3 regions of the Halomonas huangheensis genome follow, and region 3 is predicted to be linked to each of the others. Evidence: predicted binding sites of a transcription regulator. Region 3 holds the regulator's gene; each other region holds the start of a gene.
The links. Region 3 encodes LexA, which represses DNA repair genes until DNA is damaged. Its sites were predicted from a motif close to TACTGTNTANNTANACAGTA; they were not measured.
Positions count from the first base shown of each region.

Region 1: a site for LexA is predicted at 1,889-1,908, ahead of recN (DNA repair protein RecN). Genes of this name have one in related genera too.
Region 2: a site for LexA is predicted at 1,634-1,653, ahead of imuA (translesion DNA synthesis-associated protein ImuA). Genes of this name have one in related genera too.

Region 1 covers NZ_CP013106.1:236,639-239,872, forward strand. Annotated here, with positions in the region: gene recN (DNA repair protein RecN) at 144-1,817, opposite strand; gene grpE (nucleotide exchange factor GrpE) at 2,294-2,911, shown strand; gene dnaK (molecular chaperone DnaK) at 3,091-3,234, shown strand, end outside.
Region 2 covers NZ_CP013106.1:2,865,581-2,868,814, forward strand. Annotated here, with positions in the region: gene AR456_RS21620 (Y-family DNA polymerase) at 1-874, opposite strand, end outside; gene imuA (translesion DNA synthesis-associated protein ImuA) at 871-1,593, opposite strand; tRNA gene AR456_RS12480 (tRNA-Met) at 1,802-1,878, shown strand; gene AR456_RS12485 (M18 family aminopeptidase) at 2,104-3,234, opposite strand, start outside.
Region 3 covers NZ_CP013106.1:2,626,759-2,629,992, reverse strand. Annotated here, with positions in the region: gene AR456_RS11510 (hypothetical protein) at 1-184, shown strand, start outside; gene dinB (DNA polymerase IV) at 220-1,269, opposite strand; gene lexA (transcriptional repressor LexA) at 1,416-2,081, opposite strand; gene AR456_RS11495 (TetR/AcrR family transcriptional regulator) at 2,444-3,145, shown strand; gene AR456_RS11490 (L,D-transpeptidase) at 3,145-3,234, shown strand, end outside.

The DNA.
Region 1 (3,234 bases), 2.4 Mb from region 3:
TTGATGCAGGTGCGATGTCGAGAAAGGCCCCGAATCTCAAGATTCGGGGCCTTTCTGGTTTTCAGCTCGGTCTTTCGGCATGGAAGTTTCAAACCGAAGTGATGAAGTTGATCCTGGGTGGCGCTGATCGATGACGAAGCAAGTCAGTGGTGAGGTGACTGGCTTGCGTTGAGCATCTCCCGGGCATGGGCCAATGTCTGGTCAGACAGCTTCACACCGCCAAGCAGACGCGCAAGCTCGCCAACGCGGCCGGCTTCATCCAGCAGAGTCATGCGTGTCAGAGTGGTGTCGTTCTCGTCCTGTTTGTGGATATGCAGGTGATGATGGGCCTGAGCAGCAACCTGTGGCAGGTGGGTAACGGTCAATACCTGTCCTTTCTTGCCGAGTCGGCGCAACAACTGGCCGACTATCTCTGCTGTGGCTCCTGACACGCCGACATCGACTTCATCGAATACGAGGCTGGGGATGGTCGAGTGCTGTGTGGCAATTACCTGAATCGCAAGGCTGATCCGCGACAGTTCACCGCCTGAAGCGACCTTGGCCAGCGGTCTTGGAGGCTGTCCTGCGTTGGCGGCGATCAGGAAGCGTACGTAATCCATGCCTTCCGGTGCAGCACTGTCACGACGGCTGACTTCGACCTCGAAGGTGGCCTTGCCCATGGCGAGAAAGGCCAGCTGTTGCTGTACTTCTTCGGCAAAGCGGGTGGCCGCAGCCTGCCGAGCCTGGCTGACTGTCTCGGCGAGCTCGCGCCACTGTGCCTTGAGTGACTCTGCCTCTTCGGCAAGTGTCTCGAGGTCGTCTTCGTCATCTTCCAGGCTGGCCAGTTCTGTAGTGAGTCGCTGATGCAGGGCTGGGACTTCTTCCGGCATGACATGATGCTTGCGTGCGATGCGGTGAACTTCCGCGAGGCGCTGCTCGACCCAGGCCAGGCGTTCGGGGTCGAGCTCGACATCGCCCATCACCTGGCCGAGTTCGCGTGACGCTTCCTCAAGCTGGATACAGGCATCGCCAAGCAGACTGATGGCATTGGCCAGGCTTCCTTGTTCGCTGCCATGCAGTTCGCCAAGGCGCTGTACTGCCTGGTGCAGCAAGGGGAGGGCGCCGCCGTCTTCTCCATCGCAGCAGTCGATGGCGAACTGGGTCTCTGCCAGGCGAGTTTCGGCATGAGCGAGGCTTCCCTGTTCTTCCTCGAGACTGAGCAATTCATCCTCAACCAGCCCCAACTGATCAAGCTCTTCGACTTGATAGCGCAGGAGTTGCCGTCGGGCTCGCTGCTCATCTCCGTCATCCGCGATTCGCTTGAGTTTGCGCCTTGTGGTCTGCCATTGGCGATACAGTTCGCCGAGCTGGCTGACGCTTTCACGATGCCCGGCCAGGTCATCGAGTAGTCGTAGATGGGTTTCTTCGCGGAGCAAGGCCTGGTGGGCATGTTGGCCATGGATTTCGATCAGTGTCTCGCCGAGAGACTTGAGGTCGCCAATGGTCACAGGTTGCCCGTTGATCCAGGCCTTTGAACGACCGCTTTTGGTCACTACTCGACGCAGCAGGCAATCGTCGCTGGGTAATTCCCGGCAGGCCAACCAGTCGCGAGCTGCCGGTAGGGCGCTGATATCGAAACGTGCTGAAAGGTCGGCACGAGCCTGTCCGTGGCGGACGCTGCCGGCATCCGCACGCTCTCCGAGGCAAAGCCCCAGTGCGCCGAGCAGAATTGACTTGCCGGCCCCGGTTTCTCCGGTGATGGCGGTCATGCCGGTATCCAGCTCCAGCTCCAGCTGGTCGACAATGGCGAAATCAGAAATGGCGAGCTCGGTCAGCATTCAAGCCTCCTTGCGCCCTGCTTCTGGAACCTGGCGCGCGATGACAGAAAACACCGGATAGTTCATTCCCGGTCTGTGTGTTTATACAGTGGGTATGTGTGTTTATACAGTAGTCGGAGGTCCTGCTCAATGCACGTTCGAGAATGCTGAAAAACTACTACGTTCGACTGTGTGGCGTTGAGTCGAATTACAGCGGAGAAAACAACCGAGTGGCGAGCGCAGCGAATCACCCCTCCTGAAAACGCTCATGCCTGCCTTGTAAGCCACGATTTTTCCGTGAATTTCGCCAGGCCTGATCATCTCATGCTGAGCTTTTTGAGCTGCCTCGCTCTACGACTTTTGTACACCAATCTACCCGGCTTACCTGCTTCGGGCCTTGAGATTGTGACGGACATCCCCATATAGCCTCCAATCGCGCCGCGACGGGCGCTTGGATTTTTCCAGACAACCCCGGTTCCAGCACTCAGGAGGCTGATATGGCCAAAGATTCACAGACCCCGCTCGACGATGAACAGGCAGCTCAGCAGACGGCGGAAAACGCCGAGTCTGTCGAGACTGAGCTCGAAGGGGTGGTGGAGCAGACTGATGACGATGCGGTAACGCTCGAAACAGCAGATAACCCGGAGGCGGAAGTTCTCGCCGAGCGCGTTGCTGAGCTGGAACAGAGTGTTGCCGAGGCGAAAGACCAGGCCCTGCGTGCTGCTGCTGAGGCGCAGAACGTACGTCGTCGGGCTGAGGCCGAAGCGGAGAAGGCACGCAAGTTCGCTCTTGAGAAGTTTGTTAGGGAGCTGTTGCCGGTAGTCGATAGCCTGGAAAAGGCGCTCGAGGCTATGGGTGACGAAGCCTCTGAAGTACATCGTGAAGGTGTGGCGATGACACTCAAGATGCAGATGGATGTGCTTGGCAAGTTTGGGGTGGAAACCGTGGAGCCCCACGGCGAGCCCTTCGACCCCCAACACCACGAAGCCATGGCCATGGTGCCCAACCCTGAGGTCGATCCCAGCACGGTGATTGACGTTATGCAGAAGGGGTACCTGCTGAATGGACGCCTGGTGCGTCCGGCGATGGTGGTGGTGAGCCAGGCAGCAGGCTGACACGCCTGCGCCACCAACGGCATCTGGGCAGATCTGGTTGCTCGGGGCGTGCAGATCGGGACTTGAAAATGCTCGACAGGCCCCCCACATAGTTGGCAACCCCGCGGTGAAGGCCGCCAGAGTGACATCAGGCTTTTAACAGCAAAGTTTTGGCAAGATACTGAATTCGAGGATTTCCTATGGGACGCATCATTGGTATTGACCTTGGTACTACCAACTCCTGTGTGGCGGTACTGGACGGCGACAGCGCCAAAGTCATCGAGAACGCTGAAGGCGGTCGTACGACTCCTTCCATCATCGCCTATACCGACGATGGTGAAACG
Region 2 (3,234 bases), 240 kb from region 3:
CATGACCGATATCCAGCTGTTGTTGCCCCTGCGGGTGTCCGAGACATAACTCCAGCTTCAGTGCTCGTCGGCAACGTGCATGCAGAAATCCCTCCAGCTCCACCAGCAGTCGACGCAGTGGAAAGATCAGCGCCGGTGCTCGCTCGATCTCGTGGGACAATGTGATAGCACGACAGAACACCTCCGGTGGCACGAAGTACTCCGGCGGATCGGCCTGCTGGCCACTGATGCGCGCCAATTGATCACCCAGTTCCTTCCCCAGACGATGGACTATTTCCGTCTGCGGCAAGGCCTGCAACTGCCCAAGCGTCGCAAGTCCCAACCCCTTGAGACGCGACTGCTGACGTGCCTCCAGATCAAGCCGCGACAGCGGCACCTGCGTCAGGCGCTGCAGATGTGGGCCCTCATCTTCCGCCCAGAATCCACCATCCAATGCCAATAGCCGAGCAGCCCGGGGCGTATGCCCAGTGGCCGTGACGCAGGTCAGGCCGAGCTTCTCGAGCTGGTGTCGCAATAATGTCCGCAGCCCCTCGAGACCACGGAAGTAGCGCAACATGCTGCCGACTTCGAGCAAGACACCATCCGGGGGTCGCAAGCTGACACGGGCGCTGAAGCGTCCACTCCATAATCCCAGCCCTTCCAGCTGCGCTTGATGCCGAGCAGGACACGCCTGCAACATTCGCAACCTGGGGACCAGGCTCAGGGCGCTGGCCATGGCCATGCCTGGCACCACGCCATCGGCCTGTGCCAGAGCATTGACCTGCACCACCTGCGCCGCGCGCTCATCAAGCAGAGCCGCCGGCCGCTCTGCCGCATCGCTCTGCGATTCCAGCGCCAACAAGGGAAAATGTAGATAGAGCCACAGTCCTTTCATCGCCGTCTCTCCACCAGGCGCAGTTCAGGTTGGCCCTCAGCCCCTGCTTGCCGAATCTCTCGATCAGCAACTCGAGCCGCCCCAACAGGGGGCAGCCACGGTCGTTGTCCCAGAGAGACACGCAAACGCGGCAAGGCCCAGCCTCCCTTACGCTTGAACGGGGTTACACCCAGTGCCTCACCATTCGCCTCGGGTTCAAGCAATAGTCGCCAGGGCGCTGGAGAACTGTGCTGACGAAAGCGTCCGGGTCGTATGACCACGCCCCAGTTACCGCCCTCACTGACAGCCAGTTGCAGACGACGCAGCGCCGTGGGATTAGCCACCGGCACCCAGCCCAGTACGACTCTACAACAGCCGCTCCTCAACGCCTGCTCCATCGCCCAGAGCCGCTCCTTCACGTTGCGAGTACGCACGATCATCAGTCCCTCCAGGGACACTCCCAGGTGTTGAAGTGCCGGAGCATACGGTAGGCAAGGCGGGTCAACCCACACCAACCATCCCGAGTGCTCCCTATCAGCCAACAGTGACAACATGAGCTGCAATTCACCGATCCCCGGCTGATCATGCAGCAGTTCAACCAACTCCGCGCGCGGCCAGCCACCATGCAGGGCGCTATCGAGTGTCGAATCGCCAGTGGACAACACCTCCGAGTCGGATGAGCGAAGTGCACGAGGACCACGCCAGACATCGCCTCGATTGATCAGATGATCCAGCCCCATATCGTCCTCCTCAGCGCTGCTCGTACACTCTGCCTGTAATTACTGTTCATATATACAGTATTGTGAGAGATATTTCATTACCCGGCAAGAGCTCCGCTTCTCCATCGTAGAGACTCGACAACTCTCGTTCAGCACTGGGGCCAGAGCCTTTTCGATCCGCTGTCGCTTGACACCAGAAACCTGCCTGGTAGAATACGCCGCGAATAAAGGCTACGTAGCTCAGCTGGTTAGAGCACATCACTCATAATGATGGGGTCCCCTGTTCAAATCAGGGCGTAGCCACCAGATACAGCAGAGCCCCCGCCGATCAATGATCGGCGGGGGCTCTGTCGTTATCGGAGGCGTTTTCGCGATGCAAGGAATAACGTCTATCGGCATGCCGCGATAGCATGCCCACGGTCACCGTGCCGCTGCCCCACGACACGATGACCCTTGCTTCATTTCTTGTGCACTCATTCCTTGTGTGCTCATTCCTTGTGAATCAGGGCTCCAACACCAACTCAGGGCAGCTCACGCCAGTTCGGGACAGTTGAAGAACGCCGTCAACACGCGCGTCAGGTATTCCACATCACGGGTTCCCGCTGTCTCGCGAATCGAGTGCATCGCCCACTGCGGTACGCCGACATCCAGAGTCGGCACACCGATTTCGGTGGCGGTAATCGGACCGATAGTGCTGCCACAACCCATATCCGCACGCGTAACGAAGGTCTGCACCGGCACTTCGACTTCCTCACACAAGGCCCGGAACATCGCCGCTGTAGCACTGTTGGTGGCATAGCGCTGACTGGTATTGACCTTGATCACCGGGCCACCATTGATTGCCGGACCATGCTGGGCATCGTGCTTGTCACGGAAATTGGGATGCAACGCATGGGCGTTGTCACAGGAAATCATCCGCGAGGCCTGGATCAGACGAATGTAACCTTCATCTCCAGACTGCCCCAATTGCGCATTGATACGCTTGAGAACGTCACCCAGGAACGGTCCCTGGGCGCCACAGGCGCTGGCACTGCCGACTTCCTCGTGATCGTTGGCAACCAACACCATGCCCTGACTGCCATCGGCCTCAAGCATTGCTTCCAGGCCAATGAAGCAGGACAGCAGGTTATCGAGCCGTGCACTGGCAATCAGTTCACCACCGATACCGACGATGGAAGGTGGCTGAAGATCATGGAATCCCAGCTCGAAATCCATGACACGAATATCGTCCAGGCCGTGCTGCTCCTTGACCCAATCCTTGAGCAGACGCTCGAGGTCCTCGGCCTCGCCACCCTGGAGAAATACCGGTGCCATTTGTGTCTGTGCATTCATCGCACGACCTTCGTTGGCTTCCCGGTCCAGATGGATGGCAAGACTGGGAATGATCGCTACCGGCTGCTCGACATTGATCAGCAATCCTTCGAGACGACCATCCGGGTGACGAACATGCACTCGGCCCGATAATCCCAGGTCACGATCGAACCAGGGGGCCAGCAAGGCACCACCGTATACCTGCACCCCAAGCTGTAGCCATCCGGCTGACGTTTGAGCCGCATTGGTCTTCAGGCGCAAGCAGGGACTATCGGTATGGGCACCGACCATTCGCAACTCGGTCAGTGGTGAAGCGGGCAAACTTACGGCGATAATGGCAGAATCATTGCG
Region 3 (3,234 bases):
GAGCCCGGGGCGGGAGCATTGGCAGCCGATCAAGTTGCAGTGTGTGGCGCTCGGTCCCCGGTTGATTGCCTTGCGCTGGAGTGGTTCGACGATCTGGCTCTGGCCGGACGCCATGGCGGATGACGAGCGCCACGCGCTGCGTCGTCATCTATCCGGGTATCCGTTGTATCCAGGTGTCCGCTGAGCTCTTGCCTTGATGAGTTTCTGCCTTGGTGAGCTTCAGGAAAACGGGAGAGACAGCTGTAGTCGGGCTTCTTCCGGCACTAGCCTCACTCCGACACCCAGCAGACGTACAGGACGTCGGGCGCGCTGCCAGGCCTGTTCCAGTAGATGGTCGAAGTTTTCCAGTTCGGGTGCCAGCCCGCGTGCTTCCAGGTTGGTGGTGGTGAAGTCGTCGAAGCGAATCTTGACGAATAAGCACAGCAGCGGCGGGTTGCCGTTGCGCGAAACGCGTTCGCTCAGCTTCTCGCAGAGTGGTGTCAGGGCTCCCTTGACGCTTGGCAGGTCAGGCAGATCACGTTCGAAAGTGGTTTCTACACTGATCGATTTACGCTCGCGTTCGATGTTGATCGGGCGCTCATCGATACCGCGCGACATCTCATACAGGCGGCGACCGAATTTGCCGAATTCATCAAGCAGTTTCTCGATCGGCAGCGCTCGCAGGTCCTCGCAGGTGTGAATGTTCATGGCTTCCATGCGAGCACTGGTCGCGGGGCCGACGCCATGCAACTTCTTGACCGGCAGAGTGCGCACGAAAGCATCGACCTGGTCCGGGCGAATCACCGTCAGCCCATCCGGCTTTTCCCAGTCACTGGCAATCTTGGCCAGAAAGCGTGCCGGAGCCGCACCTACTGATACCGTTATACCCGTGCGCTTGAGGCACTCGGCCTTGAGCCATTGCGCCATCCAGGTGGCGCTGCCCTGGAAAGCCTCGACATCCGTCACATCCAGATAGGCTTCATCCAGTGACAGCGGCTCAACCAATGGCGTTAACTCATGAAAGATCGCCTGAATCCGTGCCGATACTTCACGATACTTGTCGAAATTCGGCGGGACGAGGGTTAGCTCCGGGCACAGACGTAGTGCCCGAGCGGTAGGCATCGCCGAGTGAATACCGAACTTGCGTGCCGGATAGTTGCAAGTCGTGATGACTCCACGCCGTTCAGCGGACCCGCCCACCGCTAGAGGAATATCTCGCAACGCTGGATTGTCGCGCATCTCCACCGCGGCATAGAAGCAGTCACAGTCGGCGTGAAGGATCTTGCGAATAGGCATGGATATCTCTATTCAGCTACGAGCTACGAGCAGCTCGGGCTGTAAGCTGTAAGCCTCAAGCTGTAAGTAAATCCCTGTTCGGGAGAGCCATGGCCTGTGAACTGTGGGGCATCACTGTACAGCTCGTAGCTCGCGGCTCGTTACCCCAGTGACTGTCCGCTGCCGCCGCGTATCACTCCTACTCCAATGCCTTCAATCGACAGGCTGTCCTGGCGCAGGTCGAGTTGAATCGGGGCGAAGTCTTCGTTTTCGGCTTCGAGGGTTACCCGATAGCCATCGCGCTGGAAGCGCTTGACGGTGACTTCTTCCTCGAGGCGTGCCACCACAATCTGGCCGTTGCGAATTCGCTCGGTGCGATGCACGGCCAGCAGGTCACCTTCGAGGATGCCGATATCCTTCATCGACAGGCCGCGAACGCGCAGCAGATAGTCGGCGCGCGGGGTGAAGTATTCCGGAGGTAGGGGGCAGTAGCGGTCGATATGCTCGGCAGCAAGAATCGGACTACCAGCTGCTACTTCACCGATTATCGGCAACCCCTGGGGAGAGCTGGCTTCAGGCTGCGAATCTGAACTGTTGGCAGGATCGCTCTCCTGGGCTGGCAGACGGATACCACGCGAGGTGCCGCGAATTACTCGGATGGCGCCTTTGCGCTCGAGGGCGCGTAGATGCTCTTCTGCTGCGTTGGGAGAACGGAAGCCAAGCGCACGCGAGATTTCGGCGCGGGTTGGCGGATAACCGAGCTCGTTCATGGTCTTGACGATAAAGTCATAGACGTTCTGTTGGCGAGGAGTCAGGGGACGTGTCATTCGGCCTCCCTCAGGCGGCGAGGTTGTGAAGATGAAACTGTGGCCTTCAACGCCACAGGCCCGGTGATCATGGGACTTTATCTGCCAGGCATCTGGCCATGGTCAGACACGTTACTTGGTTAAGTATACAGTATGGACGCCTATCCAGTAAAAATGTTCCTTGCGGGTAATTCCATGGCCTGTTTCAAACATCATCTTCACCACACTGATTGTGGCATCGCGCTTGCTCGCATACACTTTTGGAAGAATTCAAACAATTGTTTCCAACCGGGAAGCGGCAGTGGGTGAATTCAGTATCGGCAACCGGCGCTCTCCCCGCGCCATTTCACCTTCAGCTTTTCCTCTGAAAACGGAGCCTGATTATGGGCCAGCCTGACACCATGACCCGTATCCTCGACACCGCCGAGGTGCTTTTTGCTGAACGTGGCTTCGCTGAAACCTCTCTGCGCAACATCACCGGCAAGGCCAAGGTCAACCTGGCTGCGGTCAACTACCACTTCGGTTCAAAGAAGTCGTTGATCCAGGCAGTATTTGCCCGTTATCTGGAGCCGTTTTCCGAGCGCTTCCACGCAGCGATCGATGCGCTGGAGGCGGATTATGGCGAGAAGGTCATTCCCCTTGAGGTGTTGCTGGAAACCATGGCGCGCACTGTGCTGGAGGTTCCTGCCGAGAAGCACAGTCTCAAGGTATTCATGCGCCTGCTGGGGCTGGCCTATAGTCAGGCGCAGGGGCACTTGCGCCGTTATATTCAGGATGAATTCGGTACCGTCTTTACACGTTTTGTAGCCCTCGTGCGCGAGGCGACCCCAGAGCTGCCGGACGCCGAGCGTTTCTGGCGTCTGCACTTTGTACTGGGGACCGTCATATTTACCTTCTCTGGCCTGGATGCGCTGCGTGATATCGCCGAAAAGGACTATGGTGAGCATGTCTCGGTCAGGGATCTGGTGCGGCGTATGAGTCCGGTTGTCGTTGCGGCCATGAATGCGCCGCTGCCGGAAGGTGGTCTGGAGCAGGCAGAATCCACTAGCGCCTTGGTCAGTGAAGGGAAAGGAGCGGTGAACTGATGCATACACCGGCGCTTGATGCACTGCCGCCAACAGAAGGGAGCTGGGTGGAGGTCAACACCGACACTCAGCGCCTGACGTTCTGGCGC